One region of the Ottowia oryzae genome, then DNA from elsewhere that is predicted to be linked to it. Evidence: predicted binding sites of a transcription regulator. Region 1 holds the regulator's gene; each other region holds the start of a gene.
What was found. Region 1 encodes sigma-54, which starts transcription at its own class of promoters, with help from an activator protein. Its sites were predicted from a motif close to TGGCANGNAANCTGCTTT; they were not measured.

Region 1 (7,504 bases):
GGCCTGGGGCGGCGACGTGAACAGCCTGGCCAGTGTGGACCTGAGGCCCCTGGACAGCCCCGCTGCCCAGGCGCTGATGCTGCAGCTGGCCAAGTACCCCGACATGCTGACGGCCGCGGCGCAGGACTTTGCCCCGCACGACGTCACCTTCTACCTGCGCGAGCTGGCCGCCAGCTACCACAGCTACTACGACGCCGAGCGCATTCTGGTGGACGACGAGCCTGTCAAGCTGGCCCGCCTGGCGCTGGTCGCGGCCACCGCGCAGGTATTGCACAATGGTCTGTCGGTGCTTGGCGTGTCCGCTCCGACCAAGATGTGAGCGTTATTTTCAACATGATGAATTCAAAACAACGCGGCGGCACCTTTCTGGGCATCATCCTGGGGATGATGGTCGGCTTGGCGGCTGCGCTGGCCGTGGCGATCTACGTTGCCAAGGTGCCCATCCCGTTCGTCAACAAAAGCCCTTCGCGCACCAGCGGCCAAGATGCCGCCGAAGCGGAGAAAAACCGCGACTGGGACCCGAACAGCCCCCTGCGCAACCGCAACGCCGCCAAGCCGGGCGCGCCCACCGCCGCCGGCACCGTGGCGCCCGCCCCCGAGGCGACGCCTGTGCCTGCCCCGGTCGAAGTAGCGCGCCCCACCTCGCGGCCCGTGCCGGCGCCCGCCGAAGTCACCCCGCCCACGCGCAGCGCGGCCGCGTCCGCCACCCGTGAGCGCGAACGCGAAGCCAAGCCCGCGACGGAAACCGCCACCGCCTCGGCAACCAAGCCTGCGGCCGAATCCACCGCGCGCACCCCTTCCAAGCCCACTTCGTCCGACCCGCTGGGCGACCTGGTCGCCTCGCGCACCGGCAATGCCGCACCCAGCAGCGCCACGGCCGACCCGTTCACGTATTTCGTGCAGGCCGGCGCCTTCCGCACCCAGGACGACGCCGACGCGCAGCGCGCACGCCTATCCCTCATGGGCGTGGAAGCGCGCGTGACCGAGCGCGAGCAGGCCGGCCGCACGGTGTATCGCGTGCGCGTGGGCCCGTTCCAGAACAAGGACGCCGCCGACCGCGTGAAGGGCCGCCTGGATGGCAATGGCTTCGATTCCGCCCTGGTGCGCGTGCAGCGGTAATTCGGCACGCCGCTGCTGAAAGACGGCGGGATGGACGGAACTTCGGCCGCGCCGGCTCACTCCATAGCCCGCTACCCCTGTTTCTTGGAGAACTAGATGAAACGTCGCGAATTTGCCCTGAGCGCCACCGTGTTGGCCGCGCCGGCATTGATTTCCCTGCCTGCTCACGCCCAGTCGGGCAAGGGCTACGTCGAGCTGAAGAGCCGCGCCCCCGTGAACGCTCCGGCCGGTCAGGTCGAAGTGGTGGAATTCTTCTCATACGGCTGCGTGCACTGCATGCACTTTGAGCCGATCTTTGCCGCATGGAAGAAAGCGGCCCCCAAAGACGTTTCCGTGCGCCTTGAGCACGTGGGCTTCAACAGCAGCTTCGAGCCGCTGCAGCGCATCTATTACGCGCTGGAATCCATGGGCAAGGTCGACGAAGTGCACGCCAAGATCTTCGACGCGCTGCAGGTCAAGAAAATCCGCCTGGACAAGCCGGATGTGCTATTCCCCTGGATCGCCGAGCAGGGCCTGGATCGCGCCAAGTTTGAAGCCGCCTACAAATCCTTCGGCGTGGCCAGCAAGATTCGCCAGGTCACCCAGCTGCAGGACGCCTACAAGGTCGAAGGCACGCCTGCCTTGGGCATTGCTGGCCGCTACTACACCGATGGGTCGATGGCCGGTGGTTTTGAACGCATGATTCAGATCACCAACAACCTGATTGCCCAAACCCGCAAAGGTTGATGGCCGCAGCCCGCCAAGGCGCCAGAATGAGCCCGTTTCGACGGGCTTTTTCATGCGCGGGCGGCACGCTGCGCTTACAATGGCGCGCATAGGTAAAGCAAAAATCGTGCCCCATACCCAGACTCTCTGGCGCCTCTTGGGCGGTGCCGCTGCCGGCCTGTTGGCGCTGGCGCTGGTCACCCCCGCCTTCGCGGAACGCGCCGACCGCGACAAACCCATGAACATCGAAGCGGACGCAGGCCGCTACGAAGATCAAAAGCAAGTCACCACCTTCACCGGCAATGTTGTGGTGACCAAAGGCACCATCGTGATGCGCGGCGCGCGCCTTGAGGTGCGCCAGGACGCGAGCGGCAACCAGTCCGGCACGATGTACGCCGACTCCGGCAAGCGCGCCTTCTTCCGGCAAAAGCGCGAGGGCGTGGACGAATACATCGAGGGCGAAGCCGAAACCATCGAATACGACGGCAAAAGCGACATCGTGCGTTTCATCCGCCGCGCCGAAATGCGCCGCCTGGCGGGCGCCACGATTCAAGATGAAGTGATGGGCAGCTTGATCGTCTACAACAACGTGACCGAGGTTTACACGGTCGACGCCGGATCTCGCGCCGCAGGCGCCCCGTCGGCTGCCCCCGGCGGGCGCGTGCGCGCCATCCTGGCGCCGCGCAATCCGGCCAGCGCCCCGGCCGCTGCGCCAGCGCCCGCCGCCAGCGCGCCGCTGCGGCCCTCGACGACATTGCCCGCCACAGGATCCGCACGGTGAGCGAGGCGAACGCGGAAGCACTGGCCTCGCGCTTTGGCGGCAGCATGCCCGCCGCCTTGGCGCCTGAGCACGGCCACAGCCGCCTGGAGGTGCGCGGGCTGCGCAAGAACTACGGCGCCCGCCGTGTGGTGCACGACGTGTCGCTGGACGTGGCCAGCGGCGAGGTCGTCGGCCTGCTGGGCCCGAACGGCGCGGGCAAGACCACCTCGTTCTACATGATCGTCGGCCTGGTGCGCGCCGACGCCGGCACCATCAGCATCGACGGGCGGTCGATTGAAGACATGCCGATCCACCGTCGGTCGCGCCTGGGCTTGTCTTACCTGCCGCAGGAAGCATCGATCTTTCGCAAGCTCACGGTGGCCGAGAACGTGCGCGCCGTGCTGGAGCTGCAGGTCGGCCCCGACGGCCGCGCGCTGAGCCGCGACGAGATCGAGCGGCGCCTGACCGAGTTGCTGGAGCAGCTGCACGTCAACGACCTGCGCGATTCCCCGGCGCCGGCGCTGTCGGGCGGCGAGCGCCGCCGCGTCGAGATTGCTCGCGCCCTGGCCACTCAGCCGCGCTTCATCCTGCTGGACGAGCCGTTCGCAGGCATTGACCCCATCGCCGTCATCGAGATCCAGCGCATCATCGAATTCCTGAAGGCGCGCGGCATTGGCGTGCTGATCACCGATCACAATGTGCGTGAAACCCTGGGCATTTGCGACCACGCCGTCATCATCAGCGAAGGGCGGGTGCTGGCCACCGGCACGCCCGCGCACATCGTCGAGGACCCACAGGTGCGCCGCGTGTACCTGGGAGAGAATTTCCGCCTGTGAAGCCCGGTCTGTCGCTGCGGGTTTCGCAGCACCTTGCGCTCACCCCTCAGCTGCAGCAGTCGATCCGGCTGCTGCAGTTGTCCACACTGGAGCTGTCCAGCGAGGTGGAGCAGATGCTGGACGACAACCCTTTTCTGGAGCGCGAGGAAGACGGCGCCCCGCGCGAGGAATTCGGCCTGTCGCGTGCCGACACGCGCACCAGCGAGGGCGACCGGGTCAGCGAGAATGCTACAGAATTTGAAGCTGCCAGCGCTGATGGCGCGGGCGCTGAAGGCCCGTTGGACTCTGAATCCCTACTGCACGAAGGCTGGGACGGCGATGGCAGCGTGGACGTCAGCGCCGACGACGGCGAATGGGGTGGCGACGCCCCGGCGCGGGGACAGCAGGCTGCGGGCGACGACGAGCTGGACGCCGGCGAACGCACGGGCGCCCAGGAAAGCCTGACCGCACACCTGCATCAGCAGGCGCTGGCCCTTCGCCTGTCGCCCGAGGATTCGGCCGCGCTGCGCTTTCTGATCGAGTCGCTGAACGAAGACGGCTACCTGGAAGATTCCCTTGCGCAGCTGGCCGCCACGCTGATCGACGACGACGACGATATCGAGCAGATGGAAGAGCTGGTGCACCGCTTCACCATGGCGCTAAAACTGCTGCAGTCGCTGGAGCCGGCCGGCGTGGGCACCCGCAACCTGGCCGAATGCCTGTCGCTGCAGCTGCGCGATCTGCGCGCAGCCTGCGCGGGCGAGCCCGACGAGCTGGCCCGCGTCGGGGCGGCCGAGGCCATTTGCGCCCAGCACGGGGCAATCGAGCTGCTGGCCAAGCGCGACGCCAAGCGCCTGGCCGCGCTGACGGGCCTGCCCGAAGCGCAGGTGCGCCAGGGCATGCAGCTGATCGCCACGCTGGAGCCCAAGCCGGGGCGCCGCTTTGCCGACGTGGAGCGCAACGTGGTGGTGCCCGACGTGATCGTCAGCGTGCGCGGCAGCGGTGCGCAGCAGCGCTTTCGCGTGCAGCTGAACCCAGATGTGATGCCGCGCCTGCGCGTGCACGACGTGTACGCCAGCGCACTGCGCGGCGGCAAAGGCGGCGAAAACCACCAGGCGCTGGCGCAGCGGCTGCAAGAGGCCCGCTGGTTCATCAAGAACATCCAGCAGCGCTTTGACACCATCCTGCGCGTGTCGCAAGCCATCGTCGAACGGCAAAAGAGCTTCTTCATCCACGGTGAGCTGGCCATGCGGCCCATGGTGCAACGCGACCTGGCCGACGAGCTGGGCGTGCACGAATCCACCATCTCGCGCGTGACCACCGCCAAGTACATGGCCACGCCGCGCGGCACGTTCGAGCTGAAGTATTTCTTCGGCTCGGCGCTGGCCACCGAATCGGGCGGCAACGCGTCCAGCACCGCCGTGCGGGCGCTGATCAAGCAACTGATCGATGCCGAGAACACGGCCAAGCCGCTGTCCGACAACCAGCTGGCCGAGCTGCTGAAAGCCCAGGGCATCGACTGCGCGCGCCGCACGGTAGCCAAGTACCGCGAGGGCTTGCGCATACCCGTGGCCGGGCTGCGCAAGGCTTCTGCCTGACGCGCCGCCAGGCGCCGTCGTCGACCGCCTGTCACGGCTATGCCTCGTGGCAGAGCGCGCGTCGCGCACACCGATACACTGGGTCGCGTGTAGGAATTCCCCTACGCGTTTGCATCGGACGTGCGGCCAGCCACGGCGCCTCACGCCTGGCCGCCAGCGCACGATCTGACCAAGGACCACCGGTGGCGCTGCTCAAACCTCAATCCCAACTTCACACGCCTGGCGCGATTCAAGCCCACGGCGTGCTGATCGCGTTGGATGGCTTTGGCGTTGTGACGCACCTGAGTGCCAATGCGGCCAAGCTGCTGGGCCACGAGGCGCCCTCGCTCGGCCGCGCGCTGCCCGAACAGTTTGGGCTGAGCGGCGCCAGCCTGGTTGCCGCAAAAGCTGGCGGCGAAGATTCTGCGTTGGCCGATCATCACCGCGTCGCCCTGAACGGGCGGCAGTTTGACTGCCTTGTCCGGCGGCAGAAATGGGGCACGCTGGTCGAGCTGGAACCCAGCCCCCACCCTAGGCAAGACCTTGATCCCGGCCCAACCTTGCATCAGGTGGTGCGCCGCTTGCGCCAACAGACCAACGTACAGGGTTTGCTGGACGAAGGCACGCGGGCCCTGCGCGCCATGCTGGGTTTTGACCGCGTGCTGGCCTACCATTTCAAGCGAGACGGCAGCAGCCAGGTGGTGGCCGAGGCCAGCAGCGCCACAGACTGGCCGCCGCGCCTGGGTCAGCGCTTTCCAGAAGCCCACATACCGGTTGAAGCGCGTCGCTTGTTCAGCCTGAATCCGGCGCGGCACGTTCCGGATGCTGACAGTGCGCCGGTGCCGCTCGAAGCTGCGCCCGGTCACGAAGCTCCGCTGGATATGACACTGTCCGCACTGCGCAGCGTGCCGGACTTTCATGCCCATTACCTGCATGACAGCGGGATCAGTGCGTCCATGTGCGTGCCCTTGATCGTGGACGGCGATCTGTGGGGCATCCTCGCCTGCCATCACCGCGCGGCGGTGCAGGTGCCCTACCCCGTGCGCGCCAGCTGCGCCGTGCTGGGCGAGCTGCTGTCTACCCAGTTGCAATACCAACTGGACAAGGACCGCGCTGCACGCGAGTTGACGCACGAGCGCCTTCGCGGCAATTTGCTGGCGCAACTTCAGGGCGCCACCGATCCGGCGCTGGTGCTGGCATCGCGACTGCCGAACATGGCGCGCGCCTTCAGGGCGCAGGCTGCGGTGATGAGCCACCAATCCAGCGTGTTCGCGCACGGCGATATCCCCCACGGACTGCAGACCGCCCTGCTGCGCTGGCTGCACGACGGCGGCGTCGACAGCGGTCGGGTGTATGTCACCGATGCGCTGACCGAGTCTGCACCCGACCTGGCGGCACGGCTGACGGGCTGGGGCGGGATGATGTCGTTTTGCTTTGACGAACCCAGTCAAACGCGGATCCTGCTCTTGCGCCGCCAGGCCCCGGACGCCGGCGACGGCGATGTGCCCAGCGCAGCGCGTAGCGCCCTTGGTGAAACCACGACCGGCCCAGACAGCGACTTTGACGGCACTGTCGCATGGGGCGCGGTGGAGCGGGATGCGCTGCAGGCATTGGGTAACAGCCTGGGGCTGCTGGTGGGCGCTGGCGTGGCCGACATGCACCGCTACCGCAACGCCGTCGGGGCCATGCTGCGCGCGCAGGCGCGTGAAGTGGCGCTGCCCGAGTCCAGCGACCAAACCAGTCGCTTCGACCGCGTGCTGCACAAGGCGATGGAGCTGAGCCTCATGCGCGGCAACGTCAAGCCATTGGCCCTGGCACCCGTGGACCTGCCCGCCCTGCTGTCCGCGCGCGTGACGCAAGCGCTGCAGCGCGAACACGGTGCGTCGATCTATCTGGACACGCCCGCCAAGCGCGGCGACGCCGCCCCCGTGGTCGTTCAGGCAGACCACGAACGCCTGGCCGCGCTGTTCGACGGCTTGATCGACAACGCCTTGCGGCACGGGCAGGCCGGCGAGTCGGTGGTGGTGCGCGTCCGTCGCGAGGGCGATTCCGCCGTCACCGAAATCAGCAACATCAGCCCTCCCATCGTTCCGGCGGTGGTGGACATGTTGTTCAGCGGCACCGAACCGGCCGCGGTGGACGATTCGCGCGGCGGCCTGGGCTTCGGCCTGTACGTGTGCCAGTCGATCGCGCAGGCGCACGGCGGATCGCTGGCGTACACGCACGAAGACCCGTTCGTGACCTTGTCCGTGCGCCTGCCCCTGGCGCCGGCACTGGCGCACTGCGCGCGTCGGTCACAATGCGCAGCCATGGCGACTTCATCTGGCACTGCCGCATTCAAGGCGGCCGATCTGACACTTTTCCTGCCTTGCGCCGGCGGCGTGGAGGGCTACCTGGCCGACGAGGTTCACGGGCTCACCGGTTTGACCGGTCACGACCTGCTGGCCGAACGCGGGGGCGTGCGCGTGCGCGGCGACTGGGCCGTGGTGATGCGGCTGAACCTGCACAGCCGCCTGGCGCAGCGCGTG
Region 2 (7,504 bases), 450 kb from region 1:
TGGTGGTGATGGCCATGGTCAATGCCGGTGCCGAGGTCATTGCGGACGGCCACATCCACATTTACGCGCCGCTGCGCGGACGGGCGATCGCCGGTGCGCGCGGCTGGCCCGAGGCGCGCATCTTCGCGCTGGAGATGAAGCCCGAGCTGGTCTCCATCAGCGGCGTGTACCGCACCAGCGAAGAAGCGCTGCCCGAAGCCGTGTGGGGCCATGCCGCCACCGTGCGGCTGCAGTCGACCGACGCAGGCGACAAACTCATCTTTGAGCCGGTGAAGCAATGAACACCGCCCAACGGCTTCAGGCAAAAGGGCCTTGGCGGGGCCAGGCACCCCAACGAACCGCCCAAGCGGCGGCCGGTGCGTGCCTCATGCCGTCACCAGCGCCCCACGCACGCAACGCGTTGCCCCATTCAACAAGGTAAACCGACATGGCAAAAATCGTCGTAGTGACTTCCGGCAAAGGCGGTGTGGGCAAGACCACCACCAGCGCCGCCTTCGCCTCTGGCCTGGCTCTGAAGGGCCACAAGACCGCGGTGATCGACTTCGACGTCGGCCTGCGCAACCTCGACCTGATCATGGGCTGCGAACGCCGCGTGGTGTACGACCTGATCAACGTCATCCAGGGTGAAGCCAACTTGACCCAGGCGCTCATCAAGGACAAGCAGTGCGAGAACCTGTACGTGCTGGCCGCCAGCCAGACGCGCGACAAGGACGCGCTCACGCAGGAAGGCGTGAAGAAAGTGCTGGACGAGCTGGCCGCGATGGATTTCGAGTACATCGTCTGCGATTCGCCCGCCGGCATTGAAACCGGCGCGCTGATGGCCATGCACTACGCCGACGAGGCGCTGGTGGTCACCAACCCCGAAGTCTCCAGCGTGCGCGACTCCGACCGCATCCTGGGCATGCTGGGCAGCAAGACCCAACGCGCCATCGACGGCAAAGAGCCCGTCAAGGAGCACCTGCTCATCACGCGCTACAACCCCAACCGCGTGGCCGACGGCCAAATGCTCAGCCTGCAGGACATCCAGGACATCCTGCGCATCAAGCTGATCGGCGTGATCCCCGAAAGCGAAGCCGTACTGCAAGCCTCCAACCAGGGCCTGCCCGCCGTGCACCTGAAGGGCACCGACGTGTCCGGAGCGTACCTCGATGTGATCGACCGCTTTCTGGGCGAAACCGACAAGCCCATGCGCTACATCGACGCCGAGAAGCCCGGCTTTTTCAAGCGCCTGTTCGGAGGCAAGTAAGCCATGTCCTTCCTCTCCTTTTTCCTGGGCGAGAAGAAGAAGACCGCCAGCGTCGCCAAGGAACGCCTGCAAATCATCCTGGCGCACGAACGCAGCGGCCGCGGCGCGGCTGAGCCCGACTACCTGGCCGATCTGCAGCGCGATTTGATCGCGGTGATCAGCAAATACGTCAAGATCGATCCGAAGGACATCAAGGTCAACCTCGAACGCGAGGAAGACCTGGAAGTGCTGGAGGTCAAGATCGAGCTGCCGGAGAAGAACGACACCCCCCTGAGGCGCTGACGCGCCTTCCCCCCGCTCTCTTCGCGCTACGCGCTTCGGGAGGGGGGACAACGCCAGTTCCCGGCGCAGGCCCGGGAACGGCGTTCGCTGGGGCGCGTCGCTTCGCTCGCGCGCGGTTGGGGTGAGCGAATCTGGCGTCGGGTGGAGTGGACGCTGCATGATGAGAGTCTGCAGCCATGCGGTACTCGAACTCGGCACCTCTCGATTCCAAGTCAATTTAGCCTCTGGTGCCGTAGCTGCTTGCGCGAGCAGCTATCTATCTTGTAGCAATCTAGAATCGCGGGCATGTCGTCAGTCCCTGCCGCTTCGGTCAAACCCACCATCCTGGTGGTGGAAGACGAGCCGGGCATCGCCGACACCATCCAGTACGCGCTGGCCAGTGATGGCTTTGCGCCCGTGTGTTGCGGCAGCGGGCGAGATGCGATCGCGCAGTTCACCACCGCGCCGCCGGCCCTGGTGATTCTGGATGTCGGCCTGCCGGACATGAACGGCTTTGAGCTGTTTCGCCGCCTGCAGGATCTGCCTGGTGGCAAGCGCGTGCCGATGCTGTTTCTGACCGCGCGCAGCGGCGAGATCGACCGCGTCGTTGGCCTGGAGCTGGGCGCAGACGACTACGTGGCCAAGCCGTTTTCACCCCGCGAACTGGTGGCCCGCGTGCGCACCATCCTGCGGCGCAGCCAGCGCGCGCAAGGCGCGGACGATGGGGGCTTGGTGGCGCCCGCAACCACCCATGACTCTGAGCTGAATCAACCGCCAGCGCCCATCTCTACTGCGCAAGCAGCTACTGAATTTGAAGCAAACTACATCGTTCGCCACGGCGCGCTGGAATGCGATGCCGAACGCCGCCTGATTCGTTTTCACGGCCAGTCGCTGGTGTTGTCACGCTACGAATATGGTTTGCTGGCTACGCTGCTGCAGCGGCCCGGGCGCGTGTACACCCGCGACGAACTGCTGGAGCGCGTGTGGGACGACCCGGGCGACAGCTTCGACCGCACGGTGGACGCCCACATCAAAACCCTGCGCGCCAAGCTGCGTGCGGTGCGGGATGATCAAGACCCGATTCGCACCTTGAGGGGCGTGGGTTACGCCTTGCGCGACGGTTGATGCCGGGCGCTGCTTTGCCGCACCGCTGAGGCTTGGCGCCGGAGCTCATCGCTTAAGAGCTTCAAGGGGAGAAATTGACCTTTGAAGCGAATCGCGGGTGAATGCGGCGAACATGCGCCTTTGGTGGGGCGGGTCGTTTGTCAGTGCTGGGGCAGGCTGCCCGATCTGGAACAGTGGGTGTTCCAAACTGCAGCACCGCATGCGGCCTGCGCGCTGCAGGTGTCCCGTTCTCGCCGTCGAGCGTCATGGCACGGTATGTGTAAACAGATGCTCCAACCGAAAAAAACATCGACGAGACAAGGAATCCCATGCCAGCCATTGCCCCGCGCGCGCCGTACCCACTGAAGACCGTGGCATTGGGTGGCCTCATGGCCATGGCACAGGTGGCCGTCGCACAGCAGGCCGACGTCCCCACGCTGCCGGATGTGACCGTGGGCAGCACGCTGGCGCCATCGACACTGGATCAAACCGCTGCGTCGATCACCGTGGTGGACGGTGAGCGCGCGCGCGATCGCCAGTGGCAGGTGAACCTGTCGGAAGCCCTTCCAGGCGTACCCGGCCTGCTGTTGCAGAACCGGCAGAACTACGCGCAAGACCTGCAGCTGTCTATTCGCGGCCATGGCGCTCGGTCCACGTTCGGCGTGCGCGGGGTGCAGGTTTTCGTGGATGGAATTCCCTCGACCATGCCGGACGGGCAGGGGCAGATCAGCAACATAGACCTTTCTTCGGCGGAGCGCATCGAGGTGCTGCGCGGCCCCTACTCTGCGCTGTATGGCAACTCGGCCGGTGGCGTGCTCAACGTCTACACCGAGCGAGGTGAAGGCGCGCCCCGTGTCCAGAGCACCTTCGCAGTCGGCAGCGATGGCCAGAAGCGCCTGGGCCTCAAGGCGCAGGGTGAAAGCCAGGGCATCGGCTATGTCATCAGTGCCAGCCGCTACCTGACCGACGGCTGGCGCCGGCAGAGCGCCGCCGACAAGAACCTGCTGAATGCGCGGATCGACACCCGGGTTGGCGCGGACGGCCAGCTGACGCTGGTGGCAAGCCACGTATCGGTGAACGCGCAGGACCCGGGTGGCGTGACCCCCGCCGACTGGACCGCCAATGCGCGTGCGGTTGCGCAGAACCCGATCGACTACAACGCCCGCAAGAACACCCGCCAGACCCAGGCGGGCTTGACCTATGAGCGACGGATCGACAGCGCCAACACCTTGCGCATGATGGTCTACGCGGGCGAACGCGAGATCGTGCAATACCAGTCCACGCCTGCCGCATCGCAACAGGCGGCCACCAGCGCGGGCGGCGTGATTGATCTGAAGCGCACCTATGGCGGCATGGATTTGCGCTGGGCGCACGATACGGAAGTTGCGGCGCGCCCATTCAGCCTGGTGGCTGGCCTGGCCGCCAACGTTGTGGAAGAGGACCGCCGTGGCTACAACAATTTCAGCAACGGCGTGCTGGGGGTCGAGGGCGCCTTGCGCCGAAAGGAACGCAACACGCTGACCAATATCGACCCTTATGCCCAGGTTTCGTGGCGCTTCGCGCCCGATTGGACGGCGCTGGCCGGCCTGCGCTGGAGCAACGTGCAGCTTCAATCGCGCGACAAGTACATCGCCAACGGCAATGGCGACGACAGCGGAAACACTGGCTTTCACCGCGTGTTGCCCGTGCTGTCGCTCCAGCACCGCGTCAGCGACAGCGCCAATGTCTACGCGTCGGTCGGCAGTGGTTTCGAAACCCCGACGTTCAACGAGATCTCTTACAGGCCGGGCTCGCTGCCGGGTTTGAACTTCGGCTTGCGCCCCGCCACGTCGGTCAGCGCCGAAGTGGGTTGGAAGCAGCGCTATGGCTTCGGGGATGCGGTGCGCGGAGAGTGGACTGCAGCGGTCTTCCAGACGCGTACGCGCAATGAAATCGTGGTGGCCGACAACACCGGCGGCCGCAGCAGCTTCCAGAACGCGGGCCGCACCCGACGGCAAGGGCTGGAGCTGAGCAACACGACCTGGATTGATCGCCAACTTCAGCTGAACGCCGCTTTCACCTGGCTGGATGCCACGCTGAGCCAAGGCTTTTGCGATGCCAAGGGCGCTACTTGCGTGCCGGCGGGCAAGCGCATCGCGGGTACTGCGCGCACGCAGGCCTTTCTTTCGCTGGACTGGAAGCCCACCAGCCATTGGCGCGCAGGCATTGACTGGCGTCACGTAGGCGCTGTTGCCGCCAACGATGTCAATTCCGTGCGGGCTCCGGCATACGGCGTCTTTGGGGTCAGCGGCGCCTATACCGCGCGCTTTGGCGGCTGGAAGGTCGATGCGTTCGCGCGTGTCGATAACCTGGCCAACAAGAAATACGTTGGTTCTGTCATCGTGAACGAAGGCAATGGGCGCTTTTACGAAAGTGCGCCGGGCAGGCAATGGATGCTGGGGGTGACTGCGGCGTACCAGTTCTGAAGGCACGACCGCTCGGCCGCGTGTTGATCACGCCTTGCGTGGGTATCGAGTTCATGCCAGACGGGGCGGCTGATCCATCAGGGCAGGGATATCGACAAAAAAAGGGACTCCGATAAGGAGCCCCTTTTGTTGGCAGATGTGCTGGATCACTTTGTCTTGTCGCGGCGATCTTCAAGGTAAGAGCGGATAGCCCAAATGGCTTCTTGCGTCAGCGTACCTTCGAAAGGAGGCATGTAGACGCGGCCGTCACGTGTGCGCCCGCGGCGTACCGTGCCAGCGTAGTAGTCGTCCATCTCCTTGAAGCAGGCCGCTTTTTTCGCCGCATCCGCCAGGCTGATGCAGTCGTCGTCGAACTTGCGCAGATCGGGCGCAATGCCGCCGGACAGGGCCTCCAGACCGTGGCATCTGGCGCAGTTCTGGTTGTAGGCCGAGCTGCCGATGCGCAGGGCCTCGCCGCGCGCAGGGCTGGCCTTGTCATAGGGGTTTGATTCAAGCCATTTGGCGCCCAGCTGCGGCAGGCTGCTGGTGTCCACCGCCTGCGGCACCATGTCGCCATGCGCCAGGGCGGCCGACGAGAAGCCCCATGCCAAGGCCATGGGCAGCAGATAGCGGCGAATGGCTGATCCAGGGCGCTGGGGAGGGTCGGAAGAAAAGCGTTTCACGGGTGTCTCCTGTTGGAAAAATAAGAAAGCAAATCGCTACCCATGAAAAGCAAATAGCAAGCCACGGCCTCCGGTGTTTCAACCATTGAGCCAGGCGTGCTTCAAACTGCAGCACTTCAGGTCCCATTTGCTCCAATGTGGAACAGCTCGCCGCTTCTGCGCGCTGGACCGAAGGAGGCCCTGGGAGATATCCCAGTTGTAGGCAAGCTTGCGGATACAGAGAATGCCGTTCATAACAAGAAGCATCCCGTAGACAGCGAGCACAACTAAAGCAAGGCCGTGCTTGTGAGCTGCGCCACGCGCAGCACGCCATCCGGATCAATACCGGCTTCGCAGGCACCAAGAGCCTCACGCAGGAGACAAGTCAACATGCCCATCGTTGAATCCGTCGGTCGCTTTCCGGCGCAGACAGGCGTCGCATCCCAGCCAGCAGCGCCGGATCATCACGTTGCTGAAGTTTTGGACAAGGCCAACCGCCGGTCACAGACCTACGGCGTGTCCGTGCATGAAGAGCCCGACTACACCAGTCCCAGTCGCGGCCACATGAGCAGCGCAATGGATGAGAACCGCTTCCTGTTCCAGCATGCCGCGCCGATCATGGAGACGCTCTACGGGCAGATCGCCAATACGCACAGCATGGTGCTATTGACCTCAGCGCAAGGCATGGTGTTGCACTCACTCGGGGACAACGATTTTCTGGAAAAAGCCTCGCGCGTGGCCCTCGTGCCTGGCACCGACTGGTCGGAAAAAACCAAGGGCACCAACGCCATCGGTACGGCACTCAGTGAGGAGGAGGCCATTACGGTCCATGGCAACCAGCACTACATGAGCGCCAATCAATCGCTCACCTGCTCGTGCTCGCCCATCTTCGACCCGCATGGCCAAGTCATCGGCACCCTCGACGTCACGGGCGATCACCGCAGCTATCACCAGCACACGCTGGCCCTGGTGCGCATGTCGGCTCAACTGATCGAGAACCATATGTTCGCGGGCAGTTTCCCCAAGGCGGTGCGGCTGCACTTTCATTCGCGCCCGGAGTTTCTCGGCACGCTGGTGGAAGGCATAGCGGTGTTTTCGCCGGAGGGGCGCTTCATCTCGGCCAACCGCAGCGCGCAATTCCAACTGGGCCTGTCGCACCACGCCCTGCAGGCGCACACCTTTTCTTCGCTTTTCAATCTGCCCATTTCCGCACTGTTCGAACTGTTCAGCGGCTCAGCGTCGATACCGCGCCAGCTCGGAATGCACAACGGGGTGTCGGTCTGGTGCCGGACGGAAATCAAGCCCGCTGGGCCATGGTCGCATCCTTCGCTCGCGCCCGTCGAGCAGGAGGGCGGCGCCACGCCGCCATCGGCTCGCACGGCCACGCCAACGCAGTCGCGCTGCAAGCCGCACCTGTCGTCGTTGCAGTATCTCGACACTGGAGACGCGCAGATCAAATCCGTCATCCAGAAGCTGCGCCGCATCGTAGATCGCGACATCCCCGTGATGATCCTGGGTGAAACCGGTACAGGCAAAGACCTGCTGGCGCAGGCCATCCACAACGATTCGGCGCGCGCGCGCATGCCTTTCGTCGCCGTTAACTGCGCATCCATTCCTGAGACTTTGATCGAGGCCGAGTTGTTTGGCTACGAGGAAGGGGCATTCACCGGCGCGCGCAAGAAGGGTGCGATTGGCAAGATCGTGCAGGCCGATGGCGGCACATTGTTCCTCGATGAAATCGGTGACATGCCAAGGCATCTTCAGGCACGGCTGCTGCGCGTTTTGCA
Region 3 (7,504 bases), 340 kb from region 1:
ATGAGCAGCTTCGGCCGCGATCGCGCAGTATCTTCTGCGGCTACTCAGGCGAATGCCTGTCTCACCCAGTTTCCCCTTTCGCCCAGCCGGAGCCGCGTTCATGCCCAAGTTGATCGTCTCGATCGACGGAGTCGTCGTCAAGGAAGTTCAGTTGACCAAGGATCGTTCGACCATCGGTCGGCGTCCGTACAACGACGTGGTCATCGACAGCCTGGCGGTCAGCGGCGAACACGCCGTGATCCGCATGGCTGGGGGCTCGGCCGTTCTTGAAGACCTGGGCAGCACCAACGGCACCTACGTCAACGGCAAAGCCGTGAAGCAGCATGCGCTGGCTGACGACGACCTGATCGAAGTCGGCAAGTACAAGCTGAAATTCCAGGACCGCGAGGGCCTCACCTCACCCGGGCCGCTCAGCGGCGCTGCGCCCGTGGCGGGGATGGATTCTGGCCTGATGGCCGCGTCGCCGACCGCCAACGCCCGAGGCCCGCGCGTGCGCGTGCTCACCGGCTCTGCCGCCGGCCGCGAAATGGAGCTGACCAAGGTCGTCACCACCATTGGCAAGCCCGGCCTGTGCGTGGCCTCCATCACGCGCCGTGCGCACGGCTTTGACGTGGCCCAGGTCAACGGCGAACACGTCGCCACCGTCAACGGCGTTGCGCTGGACGCCGGTCCCGTGACGCTGAAGATGCGCGATCAGATCGATCTGGCCGGCATTCGGCTCGAATTCCTCGAGCAGTAACCGCTCAAGCTGCGGGCGTGGCCGTCCACGCGCTGGTCACGATGTTCCGTGCAACGCTCAAGCGCCAGCGCCTGCGTCTCGCAGCGACGGCTCTCATCGTTCTGGCTGCATGGGCATGTGCGTCGGGCCTCTGGCCTGCGCCGCTCGCCCTGCAGCTTGATCGCGCCGCCTACGACGCGCGCTTGCTGTTGACGATGCCCGGCACGCTCGACGAGCGTGTCGTCATCATCGACATCGATGAAGCCAGCCTGGCCCAGGTCGGCCAATGGCCGTGGGACCGGCGCCAGCTCGCCGCGCTGGTGGATGAGCTCGCGCAGCGCCAGCAAGTGGCGGCTATCGGCATCGACGCGGTGTTTGCCGAACCCGACCGCAGCTCCGTACTCCCCCGTATGCAAGAGCTGGCCGCCGGAGACCTCAGGCACCACGCACCGCTGTCGGACTGGCTCACGCGCAATGCGGACCGGCTGGACCACGACGTCATCCTGGCCAAGGCACTGCGCGCCAGCCCGGCGGTGCTCGGCTACTACTTCACCAGCGACCGCAACGGCGTTCGCGCGGGTGAACTGCCTCAGCCGCTGGCCCCGGACGCGCCGGCCTTGCCCGGCTTGCTGGCCTGGAGCGGCTTTGGCGCCAACATCCCGGTGCTCACGCGCGCGGCCCCGCGGTCGGGGTTTTTCAACGCGGTCACCGATCCTGACGGCGTGGTCCGCTCGGTGCCGGTCATCGCTTCCTACGGCGGGCAGCTGTATGAGTCGCTGGCGCTGGCCGTGACGCGCGAAGCCGCCAAAGCCCCGCTGCTGCTGCTTCAGCGCCAGCCGGGTTCGGACGCCGGGGCGCTGCAGGCGGTGCAGCTGGCCGGTGGCGCCAGCCAGCTGCGCCTGCCCGCCGACGCACGGGGTACGGCACTGGTGCCGTTTCGCGGCCGCGGCGGCCCCGACGGCGGTTCCTACCGCTACATCCCCGCCGCCGATGTCCTGCTGGGCAAGTTGCCCGCCGGCGCGCTGGCAGGCAAGGTCGCGCTGGTCGGCTTCACCTCGCCGGGCCTGATGGACCTGCGGGTCACCCCGGTGGGGCAGGCCTACCCCGGTGTGGAAATCCATGCCAACCTGATCTCCGGCGCCATGGACGAGCGCGTGCCCAGGGTGCCCGGCTGGGCCAATGGGGCGCAGTTCGCCGCGCTGCTGGCCGTGGGCGTCCTCCTTGTGCTTGTCATGCCGGTGCAAAGCGTCGGCCGGCTGATCGCGCTGGGTGCGGCCCTGCTGGCCGGCGTGGTGCTCACCAACACCGTGCTGTTTCTGTCGGAGTGGTGGGTGCTGCCCATGGGCACGATGCTGCTCATGATCGCTGCAGCCCTGGCGGTGAACGTGGTCCTGGGCTACTTCCTGGAAATCCGCGCCCGGCGCGAGCTGGCCACCCAGTTCGCCACCTATGTGCCGCCCGAGCTGGTGCGCCAAATGGTCCGCAACCCCGAGCGCTACACCATGCAGGCGCGGGCAGAAGAACTCACCGTGATGTTCTGCGACCTGCGCGGCTTCACCACATTGGCGGAAACCATGGCCCCGCTGGACGTGCAGGCGCTGATCAACACCGTGCTCAGCCGCCTGAGCCACGTGATTCGCCGCCACCAGGGCACCATCGACAAATACATCGGCGACTGCGTCATGGCGTTCTGGGGCGCACCCGTAGCATCAACCCACCACGCCCGCGACGCCGTGCTGGCCGCCATCGGCATGACCGAAACCATGCGCGAACTCAACCGTGAACGCGCCGCCGCAGGGCTGGTGCAGGTCAGCGTCGGCATCGGATTGAACAGCGGCGTCATGTCGGTGGGCAACATGGGCTCTGACTTTCGCCGCGCCTACACCGTGATCGGTGATGCAGTGAACCTCGGCGCCCGCCTCGAAGGCCTGACCCGCTTTTACGGCGTGGACTTGATCGTCAGCGAAGCCACGCGCGCGCAGGCGGGCGATCTGCCCGACGGCCTGCTCTGGCAAGAACTGGACCGCGTGCGCGTCAAAGGCCGCCAGCAAGCCGTCACCGTCTATACCGTGCGCGCGCCGCGCCCAGGCCAATCACACGCCGCCCTCGAAGCCGAGCTGCAACTGTGGGCCGACGCGCTGGCCGATTGGCGTGCGCAGCGCTTTCTCGCCTGCCGCAACAAACTTAAGACGCTGCGAGCGCAGGATGCCAATTTGTTCCTGTATCGCCTCTGCGACGACCGTGTAGCCTCGCTGATCCATACGCCACCGAGTTCCGTCTGGGACGGAACCACGGTGATCGGCGAAAAGTAGCGAATGGGTTGGATGAGGGAAGCTGGGCGATCATGAAGATTCGCGTGCTGGGCTGCTCGGGCGCCATTGCGCAGGGCTGCAAGACCACCGCGTTCCTGGTCGATCACGACATACTGATCGACGCAGGCACCGGCGTGGGCGACCTCACGCGCGAAGAAATGCTGCGCATCGACGACCTCTTCCTCACGCACGCGCACCTGGACCACATCGCCTACCTGCCGCTCATGCTGGACACCATCGCCGCCAGCCGGGTCGGCCGCCCCCTGCGCGTGCACGCCCTGCCACACCTTGCACGCGCTGCACCAGCACCTCTTCAACGACCTCATCTGGCCCGACTTCACCCGCCTGCCCACGCCAGACAACCCGTTGCTGACGTTTCATGAGCTGCGCACCGGCGACGTGCGCCAGTGCCAAGGCCGCACCGTCGAGGCGCTGCCCGCCGTCCATTCCGTGCCTGCCGTTGGCTACGCCGTGCGCGGGCCCGAGGCGGGCGCACCGTGGTGGGTCTTTACCGGCGACACCGAGCGCAACCCCGCCCTCTGGCAGCGCATCAATCAGCTGGACGTGCACAGCTTGGTCATCGAAACCGCCTTCAGCAACCGCGAGCGCGACCTGGCCCGGCTCTCGCGCCACCTATCGCCCGAAGTGCTCGGCCACGAACTGGCCCACATCGCGCCAGGGCTCCGCTACCCCATCTTCATCACGCACACCAAGCCGTCGGAAACCGACGTCATCCTGAGCGAAATCACGCAGCTGCGCGCCGCCATGCAGCGCCCCGACCGCCCCGCGCCCGAACTGCGCCTTTTGCACGCGGGCGACGTGTTCGACATCGTCTGATACGAATCCGCCCTCAAAAATATAAGAACCGTTCGGGCTGAGCCTGTCGAAGCCCTGCGCGGTGCATGCACTTCGACAAGCTCAGTGCGAACGGTTTCTGACGGATTGAACGCAATTTGGTATGAGTGCCAAACCCCTCACCCCCAGCGCCCACTGCTGGCGGCAGTGCGCGGCCCATGTCAGCCCGTTGAAATCCTCCCGTATAACCGATCGCTAGCGCCCGCCAGGCAAGCGCAAGCAGCTATATTTTCAATAGTATCCTGTTGGTCAGACCGCCTGGCCCCCACGTCACCGCAGCCCCTTCGCCATCGCTGCCAAAAACCGGTCGAGCGCCCAGCCGATGACAAGAAACGTCACCCGCACCCCGCCCGCCATCTGTCGCAAATTGTCACCTGGCACGCCGCGCCTAGCCCTGACCGTGAACTGCCGCACGAATCACCGCCCCCACGCGGGTTGGCACGGCGCCTGCAAATGAAAGGCTGTGCGGCGACGCACTGACAAGTGAAGTGTCTCCCGGTTAGCAATCAATTTCTTCCAAAGGACTGAACCATGAACAAGACTCTGCAAAAAGGCTTCACGCTGATCGAATTGATGATCGTCGTGGCGATCATCGGTATTCTGGCCGCCGTGGCGCTGCCTGCTTACCAAGACTACACGGTGCGCGCGCGCGTTTCCGAGGTGATTCTGGCAGCTTCTTCCTGCCGCACAACGATCACCGACACGGTTCAAAACGCCCCCGGCAAAGATGTTTCAGTCCCATTGGCAGCATCGTGCACCGTGACACCGACCAAGATGGTGAAAAGCGGCAGTGCCGATAAAGACGGCGTGATCACCGTTGTCGGTGACGAGTCGGGTCTGAAGGGCGACACCAAGTCGGACGCCAACTCCATTTCTATGGTTCCTTACGTCGGTGGCACCGCGTTGGATGGCGCGAACGATGGCGGTAAGACCATTACCGAATGGAAGTGTGGCCCTGCAAAGACCAACCCGATGCCCACCAAATACCTGCCGGGCTCTTGCAAATCCACGACCTGATAAGGCGCTTATCAGTCTCAAAGGCGGCCTGCGGGCCGCTTTTGTTTGGGTCTTTGTCTTTCGTGCGCATAAAAAGTGCTTTGCTTCGTTGGGGTGCATTGCTGATCAACACGTTTGTCTTCAGGATTTAAGACCGAGAAGTGGCCCCCGAAAGAATCGCGCAACCTTTTTATGCTCAGACTATGGGGCCGCTTTGCTCGCGCTACGGTCGCGCGGGCCCGTGGCCTGAGGTCCAATGCGATAAACGCAGAGCCGAGACAATACGTCTAGAGCGTACAGTCTCCTTGAAATTGTCCGCCCATTGATGCACCGAAGGCCCGGGGTCAATTCGAAGTTTTTGACTAGCCAAAAATACCATTCCGCAGGCGATGGATGGTGACATAGGCGAAATCGATCGGGCGGTGGAGCAGCGGGAAGAGCATCACAGTTGTCTGGCGCACGGTATCGACCCTCATTGACCCCAGCGAACTCTGGTGCGCGAAGATAGAACCTCACGCTTGGGCACAATGCGCCACCATGCCCCTCGATCCCCTCCTGTGCGCAGCATTTCTAGTCGTCCCTTGGTTGTGGCCATTCACTTCCGGGCCGCTGGCGCCGGTGCAGCCTTATCTGGTGTCGGTGGTTGCAGCTGCGGCGCTGCTGGCGTGCCTGGGGCGTAGTGGTGGCGAAGGGGGGGCCGTGGTGGCCCGAGGCTGGCTGGCGGCGGCGGTAGTCAGCAGTTGCATCGGGTTGCTGCAGTATTTCAATCTGGAAGGCGCGCTGCACCCGTGGGTAAACGCGGCAGAGCCGGGCACTGCGTTTGGCAACCTACGCCAGCCCAACCAGCTGGCCACGCTGCTGGTGATGGGCCTTATGGCGCTGCGTTGGCGGGCGCAGACGGGTGACGCGTGGCACAACCTGCGCGTGGCAGGCGCGGCAGCGCTGCTGATGGTGGGGCTGGCGGCGTCGGCTTCGCGCATCGGGCTGGTGGAGCTGGCGGCGCTGTGCGCCGTGGCGCTGATGTGGGCCAGGGCGGCCAGGCGCGGCCTGCGCGCGACGGGGATGGGGGCGCTGTGGGTGGCGGCGGTGTACGCCGTCGCTGCGCTGGTGTTGCCCGCACTGTTGCAGTGGGCCGAAGGCATCGACGGGCGCAGCATGGTGGACCGCCTGCAGCATGCCGAATCCACCTGCGGCAGCCGCCTGATTCTGTGGAGCAACGTGATCGACCTGATCCGGCAGAAGCCGTGGACAGGCTGGGGCTGGGGTGAGCTGGCGTACGCGCACTACATCACGCTCTACGACGGGCCGCGCTTTTGCCACATCCTGGACAACGCGCACAACCTGCCCCTGCACCTGGCGGTGGAGCTGGGCGTGCCGGTGGCCGTGCTGGCGTGCGGCGCGATCGGCGGGCTGATCTGGCGCGGCAGGCCATGGGCCGAGACGGATCCCACGCGGCAGCTGGCTTGGGGTGTGTTGCTGGCCATCGGGTTGCACAGTCTGGTGGAGTACCCGCTGTGGTACGGCCCGTTCCAGATTGCGGTGGGCCTATGCATTTGGATGCTTTGGACCACGCCGCGCCGGCCTGCGGGCACGGGCAGCTATCAACCCGATAGCGATTTGCCTTTGTCAGCGTCGCCATCGGAGGCGAGCACAGGGCCGTCGCCCGCCAGCGCTGTTCGCCTCACCATCGCGGCGGCCATGCTGGCGGCGTTGGCCTACGCAGGGTGGGACTACCACCGCATCAGCCAGATCTACCTGCCGGCTGAGCAGCGGTCGGCCTGGTACCGCGACGACGCGATGGGCAACGCCCAAAAATCCTGGCTGTTCGCCGATTCGGTGCGTTTCGCCGAAGTCACCACGCGCCCGGTGACGCGCGACAACGCGCCATGGATGCTGCTGGAATCGCTGAAGGCGCTGCACTTTTCGCCCGAGCCGCGCGTGATCACCAAGGTGATCGAAAGCGCCACCGTGCTGGGCCGCGAAGACCTGGCCATCGCGCACCTGGCGCGCTTCAAGGCGGCTTTCCCCGAAAAGTACCGGCAGTGGTCGGACGACAACCGGCGCATGGCCGAGCGCGTGACCGAGTTTCTGCAGGGCGGCGCGAGCGCCGCCAGCGCGGACAGTGCGGCGAGCGCGGCGTCGCAATGACGCGCGCTTTTGCGCCCATAGCGCGATGCGCCAGTGCGCATGGCACGAGACAGTTGGGTGCGTACCCGCACCGTTGCGGATCGATTTCTAAAGGAAATGGCCCGCCAGCGCTTATGCATACTGCGCTGGCAGCTATCAAATCAGTAGTTCAGACGGCATCCGCCACATAGCTGCCCGACTTGCCGCCGTGCTTTTCCAGCAGGCGCACGCCGGTGATGGCCATGCCGCGGTCGGCCGCCTTGCACATGTCGTACACCGTGAGCAGGGCCACCTGCACGGCGGTCAGCGCCTCCATTTCCACGCCGGTGGGGCCGGTGGTTTCCACGGTGGCGGTGCATTGCACGGCCGGCGGCTGGTTGGCGCTGGCCGGGGTGGGGAGCAGCTCGATGGCGACGCGCGTCAGCGCCAGCGGGTGGCACAGCGGGATCAGGTCGCTGGTCTTCTTGGCAGCCATGATCCCGGCCAGACGCGCCAC
Region 4 (7,504 bases), 1.7 Mb from region 1:
CGCGCCACCAATTCCTTGCCGCTGCCCGATTCGCCGGTGATCAGCACCGTGACCTGGCTGTTGGACAGGCGGCCAATGGCGCGAAACACGTCTTGCATGGCGGGCGCCTGGCCCAGCATTTCGGGGGCGACCTGCGCCTGAACGTCGGCCACGGCTTCGCGCTGGCTTTCGGTGACGGCGCGGCGGATCAGCTCGACCGACTGCGACACGTCAAACGGCTTGGCCAGGTAGTCGAACGCGCCGCCCTGGAAGGCCGACACGGCGCTGTCCAGGTCGGAGAACGCGGTCATCACGATCACGGGCAGCTGCGGCAGCTTTTCCTTGACGGTGGACAGCAGCTCAAGCCCGTTGCCACCGGGCATGCGGATGTCGCTGACCAGCACGCTGGGGCCGGGCATGTCGGGCTCGCCCAGCGCGGCGAGCACGTCGCGCGGGTTGGAGAAAGAGCGCGTGGGCAGCGACTCACGCGCCAGGGCCTTTTCGAGGACGAAGCGGATGGAAGGGTCATCGTCGACGATCCAGATCGGCTGCATGGGGGACTTCTTTCCTGCGTCTAGGGGTTGGCACAGACGGTGGCCCCCGGCTGGCGCCCGACTGGCGCCCCCTGCCCCGCTACCCCTGGGATGCCGAGGGCAGCGGAATCAGGATCCGGAAATCCGTCTTTCCAGGCTCGCTGTCCAATTCGATCAAGCCACCGTGTTGCTGCACGAAGGTCTGCGCCAGGGTCAGCCCCAGGCCACTGCCTCCGTCCCGCCCCGAAACCAGGGGCTGGAACACACGGTCCTTGATCGCTTCTGAAACACCGGGCCCGTTGTCAATGACATGCAATTCCAGTGCCAGTCTATAGCGCTGTCGCCCAAAGGTTACCTGCCGCAACACCCGCGTGCGCAGGGTGATCTGCGCGTCACCCTGCGCGATGCGCTCGGTCAGCGCCTGCGCGGCGTTGTGCACGACGTTCAGCACGGCTTGAATCAGCTGCTCGCGGTCGCCGCGCAGCTCGGGCAGCGAGGTGTCGTAGTCGCGCACCACCTTCAGCCCGCGCGGAAACTCGGCCAGCACGACGGAGCGCACGCGCTCGCACACCTCGTGGATGTTCACTTCGCCCAGCACCTGCCGGTGGCGGTGCGGCGCCAGCAGGCGGTCGACCAGCAGCTGCAGGCGGTCGGATTCGTGGATGATGACCTGCGTGTATTCGTGCAGGCTGCGGTCGGTGATCTCCATCTCCAGCAGCTGCGCCGCGCCGCGAATACCGCCCAGCGGGTTCTTGATCTCGTGCGCCAGGTTGCGAAACAGCTCTTTGTTGGCGCGGGCCTGGTCGGCCAGGCGCTCTTCGCGCTCTTGCCGGGCCTGCTGCTCCAGCGGCAGCAGCTCAACGATGATCTCGCCCGCGCGCTCGGTCTGCGCGACGATGGCGTGCACGGTCATTGGTTCACCCGCTTGGGGTTTCAGCTGCGCGTCGTAGCGCAGCGCCGCGAAGCTGTTGCCGCGCACGCCCAGCAGCGCGCGCTCCAGCGTGCCGCCCTCGACGAAGTAGGCCAGAAAGCGGCTGCCTTCGATGGTGCGCCACGACAGGCCCAGGGCGTTTTCCAGCGCGGCGTTGGCAAACAGAACCACGCCGTCGTCGTCGACCACCGCCACGAGCGTGGGCAGCATGTCGAAGGCCTGAAAACGGGCGGGATGGGGTCGGCGAGGGACACCCATGCGGTGGACTCCGGAAACAGAAAGCACAAACGCGGCGCACCAGGCGCCGCGGGCGAAGGCAAAACGGTGGAATTAGCGGCTGAAGCGGCCCAGTTCGCGCTTCAGGCCGTCGATGTCCGACTGGTTGCGGGCGATGGAGGCCTTCATCTCGGCCACGCGGTCCAGGTACTTCTGGTAGTTGCGCTCGTTGCCCTGGCGCTCGGGCTCGCCGTTGTTGTATTCCTTGCGCAGCTCGGCCTGGCGCGTTTCGGCACGGCGCAGCTCTTGCTCGAGGATGGTCTTGGCGTCAGAGTCGCGCGCGCGCTGGTCGGGCGTGTCGATGCGCGGGGCCGACGGCGGCGCGCTGGCGGTGGAGGGCGACGAAGAGCCACCACCACCGCCGCCGCCACTGGCGCGCGCCGGGCTGGGGCTGGGGTTGGAATACGGGGCGGGCGCTGCCCCCACGGACGCCGTGGTGCCGCGCACGATGGTCACGTTGCCGCCTTCCACCAGTTTGCAGCCTGAACGGCCCTTGATCTGGTTGGTGTATTCGTTGCCGCAGCGGTAAACGCGCTCTTGCGCAGTGGCGGGCAGCGCCGCGCCCAGCAGGCTGGCGGCGGCCACCAGGGAGGAAATCAACAGGGAAGCTTGGGTCATCGTCGGTCTCCAGGGCTGGGCAGCGGCCAGCGCCGGGGATCAAAAGTGGAAGTATCGGCCATGTAGACCCGGTTCGTCACCCAGTGTTCCCGGCGCCAAATGGAAAAAGGCGGCACTAAGGCCGCCTTGTTTCACTTCCGTTGTGAACAGATCACACGGCTTTCACAGCGAATAGTACATGTCGTACTCAACCGGGTTCACGTTCACGCGCACGCGGGTGACTTCGTTCATCTTGAGATCGATGTACGCATCCAGCATGGAATCGGTGAACACGCCGCCTTTGGTGAGGAAGGCGCGGTCCTTGTCCAGCTCTTCCAGGGCCTGGTCCAGGCTGTGGCAGACGGTGGGCACCAGCTTGTCCTCTTCGGGCGGCAGGTGGTACAGATCCTTCGTGGCGGCTTCGCCCGGGTGGATCTTGTTCTCGATGCCGTCCAGGCCAGCCATCAGCAGGGCCGAGAAGCACAGGTACGGGTTGGCCATCGGATCGGGGAAGCGCGCTTCGATGCGGCGGGCCTTGTCGCTGGCGACGTGCGGAATGCGGATCGAGGCCGAGCGGTTGCGGCTGGAGTAAGCCAGCTTGACCGGTGCTTCAAAGTGCGGCACCAGGCGCTTGTAGCTGTTGGTGCTGGGGTTGGTGATGGCGTTCAGCGCGCGGGCGTGCTTGATGATGCCGCCGATGTAGTGCAGCGCCGTGTCCGACAGGCCGGCGTAGCCCTTGCCCGCAAACAGGTTCTTGCCGCCCTTCCAGATGGACTGGTGCACGTGCATGCCGCTGCCGTTGTCGCCGTGGTAGGGCTTGGGCATGAAGGTGGCGGTCTTGCCGTAGGCATCGGCCACGTTCCACACCACGTATTTCAGGCGTTGCGTCCAGTCGGCGCGCTCGACCAGCGTGCTGAACTTGGTGCCGATTTCCATCTGGCCTGCACCAGCCACTTCGTGGTGGAACACCTCGACCGGAATGCCCATGGCTTCGAGCAGCAGCACCATTTCGGCGCGCATGTCGTGCGTGCTGTCCACCGGCGGCACGGGGAAGTAGCCGCCCTTGACGGTGGGACGGTGGCCGCGGTTGCCGCCTTCAAGCTTCTCGCCGCTGTTCCAGGGGGCTTCGTACTCGTCGATCTTGTAGAAGCTGTGGCCGGGCTCGGTGCTCCAGCGCACGCCGTCGAAGACGAAGAATTCAGGCTCGGGGCCGAAGTAGGCGGTGTCGCCAATGCCGGACGCCTTCAGGTAGGCCTCGGCGCGGCGGGCCAGCGAGCGCGGGTCGCGCTCATAGGCCTTGCCGTCGCCCGGCTCCAGCACGTCGCAGGTCAGCACCAGGGTGGATTCTTCGTAGAAGGGGTCGATGTGTGCCGTGGATGCGTCGGGCATCAGCAGCATGTCGGAGGCTTCGATGCCTTTCCAGCCGGCGATGGACGAGCCGTCGAAGGCGTGGCCTTCGCTGAACTTGTCTTCGTCAAACGCGGAGACCGGCACAGTGACGTGCTGTTCTTTGCCACGGGTATCGGTGAAGCGGAAGTCGACGAACTTGCACTCGTCTTCCTTCACCATTTTCATCACGTCTGCGACCGACTTGGCCATCTGAAATCTCCTGATCGGATTGGTGGTTCAAACAAAAAAGCTCACGCTCTGTGCAGCAGCTTCCGTGCCAGCCTGCGAAGGGCGGGTGCAGCAGCCGCCCAAGCGGCTTGCGCATCGGTAGCGATTGTGCCTTCACTTGGGGCGCGCCTGCGGCCTTTCGGAACGCCGTTCGGGCAGTCGCTCAAGTCGATGGCACCAATGTTGTGCACGCACGGAAATTGCACCAATGTTGTGCTACGTGGTGCGCACTATTTCGGGGCCGTAGCGCAGATCCAGCGGCGCCAGCCAGGCGCGCAGGTCAGCGTAGGCGGCTTCGGCGGCGGCAGGTTCGCCCTTGACGCCCAGGTCGATGTGCATGCCGTAGGTGGGGTGGTCGACGCTGGGCAGGCTGAAGACTTTCACGCCAGGGTGCGCGGCCTCGACCCGTTCCATGACGGGGGTGAGCGTGGCTTCCATGCCGCCAAAGACGATGACGGATTTTTCCAGCCAGGCGCCGCGCCGAAAGTGCGCGGCCCAGTCGGTATCCAGCGCCCAGGCCATCATCGGCCAGGCCATGACGGGAAAGCCCGGTGCAAAATACATAGCACCTCCCGCAGGCGTGGCCAGCGCAAACCCCGGAATCTTGTTGTAAGGGTTGGGCATGATGCGCGCGCCCTCGGGGAACATGCCCATGTTCAGGCGGTGCAGGTTGTCCGGGCGGTCGGGCTCATACGGCAGGCCCTGCTCGCGCGCGGTGTCGGCCATGCGTTCCTGGATGAGGCGCTTGGCTTCGGGGTGCAGCACCAGCGGCAGGCCAAAGGCGGCGGCGGCGCACTGGCGGGTGTGGTCATCGGGCGTGGCGCCGATGCCGCCGGTGCAGAAGACGACGTCGCCCGATTCGCGGGCGCGCCGCAGCGTGGCGGTGATGCGGGGCGGCTCGTCGCCCACGTACTCTGCCCAAGACAGGTGCAGCCCGCGTTCGGCCAGCAGTTCGACAAAGTGCGGCAGGTGCTTGTCCTGGCGCTTGCCGGAGAGGATTTCGTCGCCGATGACGATCAGCCCGAAGGTGGGCGGGTGGCTATCCAAAGGCCGGTCAACTGGGGCGGGTTGGGGGGTTTCAACGCTCATGGTGGGGCAAGGCGGGCGGGGCTTGTGCTTCTAATTCAATAGCTGATGGCGCAGTTGGGGCGGGCGCCAGAGGCGGTTTTTTACCTTCATTTTCACGCTGGGCCTGCAGCGCGGCCAGGCAGTAGTGGGTGAACCACAGCGACGAGAAGGCGAAGACGAGGGTGTAGATCCAGATGGCTATTGGAATCAGCAGCGCAAAGGCCACGGCAAACAGCGCGAAGGACGCCCACACCACGCCGGGCGCGGCGCCCAGGTACCCGCAGACGATGCCGATCATCAGCAGCGGCGTGCGGTGCGCCTTCATCAGCGCGCGGCGCTCGGCGGGGCTGGCGTGTTCGCTGAGGGCGTCGTAGCTCATCACCCGGTAGGTCAGCCAGCCCCAGATCAAGGGCGGCAGCAGCAGGATGAGCGGCGGCACCAGCCACAGCGGCAGCGACACCCCCAGCGCCAGCATGGCCACCAGCGTGTTGCCCAGCGACCAGGCCACCGAACCGACGAACGACGCCCCGCCGCGCCGCTCCAGCGCCGGAAAGCGCCGCGCGGTGACCAGCTTGAGCATGGCGGGTGTCAGCAGCAGCGCCACCAGCAGCAGCGCACCGATGACGATCAGCGGCGTGGCCAGCACCACCAGCAGCAGCGGCGCCAGCGCTTCGCGCAGGGCGGTGGCGCCCAGCTTGTCCAGCCAGCCGCTCAGCGTGCCGATGACGGCCGAGCCGTCCAGCCACTGCGCGACGGCCGCCAACGCGGGCGTCCAGAAGAAGTACGTCAGCCCGCCGATCAGCACCAGCATCACCACCAGGGGCAGCAGCGACAGCACGATGACCCGCGGGTTCAGGCAGTAGGCGGCGGCGCGCCAGAATGAGTCCAGCACCAATCTCATGGGGCGCAAGCATACGCGCCGGGCTGGCCGCCTGGCGGCGCGGATCGGCCAACCGGCCGGCGCGACGGGCGAGCCGCCCCGGCCCTCCTCGCCCGGCTCTATGCGCCCTGCCCGTCGTCACCGCTGCGCCTGTGTACCGACGCAGGCTGTCGGACTGCGCTGGCAGCCAGCCACGCCGCCCTGCGCACAATGGCGCGGATGCCCGACGCCGCAGCCCACGCCCCATCTCCCACCCCCGCGCCCGGCGCGCAAACGCCGCACGGCGCCAGCCACCCCGGCGCCGAGGCCAGCCCTGCCCGCAGCACGCGCCCGGCCGCCCCCACGCGCGGCGCGGGCGTGCGCGACCTGACGCAAGGGCCCATCGCCCGCACGCTGCTGGTCTTTTCGCTGCCCATTCTGGGCGGCAACGTGCTGCAGTCGCTCAACGGCTCAATCAACGCGATCTGGGTGGGCCGCCACCTGGGCGAGGCGGCGCTGACGGCGACGGCCAACGCCAACAACGTGCTGTTCGCGCTGATCGGGCTGATCTTCGGCATTGGCATGGCGGCGACCATCCTGGTGGCGCAGGCGATGGGCGCGCACAACCTGCCCCAGGCCAAGCGCGTGATGGGCACCAGCGCCACCGTGTTCGGCCTGGCGTCGGTTGCCATCGCGGCGCTGGGCTGGCTGCTGTCGCGCCACATCCTGCGCTGGATGGGCACGCCCGCCGCGGCGCTGGATTTGGCCCAGTCCTACCTGCAGCTGATTTTTCTGGCCATCCCGCTGCTGTACCTGTTTGCCTTCGTGCAGGCGGTGCTGCGCGGCGCGGGCGATTCGCGCACGCCGTTCATGTTTCTGGTGCTGGTGGTGGTGCTGGACACGGCGCTGAACCCGTTGTTCATCTTCGGCTGGGGGCCGGTGCCGGCGCTGGGCATCAGCGGCTCGGCCCTGGCCACGCTGGTGGCCAACGCCATCAGCCTGACGGCCCTGCTGCTGTGGCTGCGCAGCCGCCGCCACCCGCTGTGGATCGGCCGCAGCGAGCGCGAGCTGTTTCGGCCAGACGTGGCGCTGGTGCGCACGCTGATCGGCAAGGGCCTGCCCATGGGCGTGCAGATGGTGATGATTTCGCTGGCGATGATCACCATGATCTCGATGGTCAATTCCTACGGCGTGACCATGGCGTCGGCCTACGGCGCGGCGCTGCAGCTGTGGACCTACGTGCAAATGCCCGCCATGGCGATTGGCGCGGCCTGCTCCACCATGGCCGCGCAGAACGTGGGCGCCGGCCGGTGGGACCGCGTGGGCGGCACGGCGCGCGCGGGCGTGTTGTGCAACCTGGCCATGACCGGGGTGCTGGTCGCCCTGGTGCTGCTGACCGACCGGCACACGCTGGGCTGGTTCCTGCCCGACGGCAGCGCCGCGCTGGAGGCCGCCCGCCACCTGAACCGCATCGCCATCGGCTCGTTCGTCTTCTTCGGCATCACCTTCGTGCTGTCGGGCGTGGTGCGGTCCACCGGCGCGGTGGTGCCGCCGCTGATCATCCTGGCCGTGGCGATGTGGGGCATTCGCGTGCCGGCGGCGCGTTGGCTGCAGCCGCTGTGGGGGTCGGACGCGATCTGGTGG

Region 2: a site for sigma-54 is predicted at 5,785-5,802, ahead of pedF (cytochrome c-550 PedF). Genes of this name have one in related genera too.
Region 3: a site for sigma-54 is predicted at 4,322-4,339, ahead of C6570_RS03745 (pilin). Genes of this name have one in related genera too.
Region 4: a site for sigma-54 is predicted at 3,968-3,985, ahead of glnA (type I glutamate--ammonia ligase). Genes of this name have one in related genera too.

What each region holds. Positions count from the first base shown of each region.
Region 1 is NZ_CP027666.1:1,127,149-1,134,652, reverse strand. Features, by position in the region: gene argS (arginine--tRNA ligase) at 1-319, shown strand, start outside; gene C6570_RS05325 (SPOR domain-containing protein) at 337-1,119, shown strand; gene C6570_RS05320 (thiol:disulfide interchange protein DsbA/DsbL) at 1,216-1,845, shown strand; gene lptA (lipopolysaccharide transport periplasmic protein LptA) at 1,952-2,605, shown strand; gene lptB (LPS export ABC transporter ATP-binding protein) at 2,650-3,420, shown strand; gene rpoN (RNA polymerase factor sigma-54) at 3,417-4,997, shown strand; partial or broken gene C6570_RS18370 (GAF domain-containing protein) at 5,180-7,228, shown strand; gene C6570_RS18365 (THUMP domain-containing class I SAM-dependent RNA methyltransferase) at 7,286-7,504, shown strand, end outside.
Region 2 is NZ_CP027666.1:673,611-681,114, forward strand. Features, by position in the region: gene minC (septum site-determining protein MinC) at 1-281, shown strand, start outside; gene minD (septum site-determining protein MinD) at 428-1,246, shown strand; gene minE (cell division topological specificity factor MinE) at 1,250-1,528, shown strand; gene creB (two-component system response regulator CreB) at 1,814-2,632, shown strand; gene C6570_RS03205 (TonB-dependent receptor family protein) at 2,941-5,076, shown strand; gene pedF (cytochrome c-550 PedF) at 5,223-5,672, opposite strand; gene C6570_RS03215 (sigma-54-dependent Fis family transcriptional regulator) at 6,108-7,504, shown strand, end outside.
Region 3 is NZ_CP027666.1:787,284-794,787, forward strand. Features, by position in the region: gene C6570_RS03725 (Stp1/IreP family PP2C-type Ser/Thr phosphatase) at 1-4, shown strand, start outside; gene C6570_RS03730 (FHA domain-containing protein) at 101-739, shown strand; gene C6570_RS03735 (CHASE2 domain-containing protein) at 781-3,030, shown strand; partial or broken gene C6570_RS03740 (MBL fold metallo-hydrolase) at 3,063-3,867, shown strand; gene C6570_RS03745 (pilin) at 4,417-4,902, shown strand; gene C6570_RS03750 (PglL family O-oligosaccharyltransferase) at 5,581-7,029, shown strand; gene moaC (cyclic pyranopterin monophosphate synthase MoaC) at 7,178-7,504, opposite strand, start outside.
Region 4 is NZ_CP027666.1:3,349,730-3,357,233, forward strand. Features, by position in the region: gene ntrC (nitrogen regulation protein NR(I)) at 1-533, opposite strand, end outside; gene glnL (nitrogen regulation protein NR(II)) at 613-1,701, opposite strand; gene C6570_RS15300 (hypothetical protein) at 1,774-2,337, opposite strand; gene glnA (type I glutamate--ammonia ligase) at 2,500-3,915, opposite strand; gene C6570_RS15310 (competence/damage-inducible protein A) at 4,150-5,022, opposite strand; gene C6570_RS15315 (EI24 domain-containing protein) at 5,012-5,902, opposite strand; gene C6570_RS15320 (MATE family efflux transporter) at 6,092-7,504, shown strand, end outside.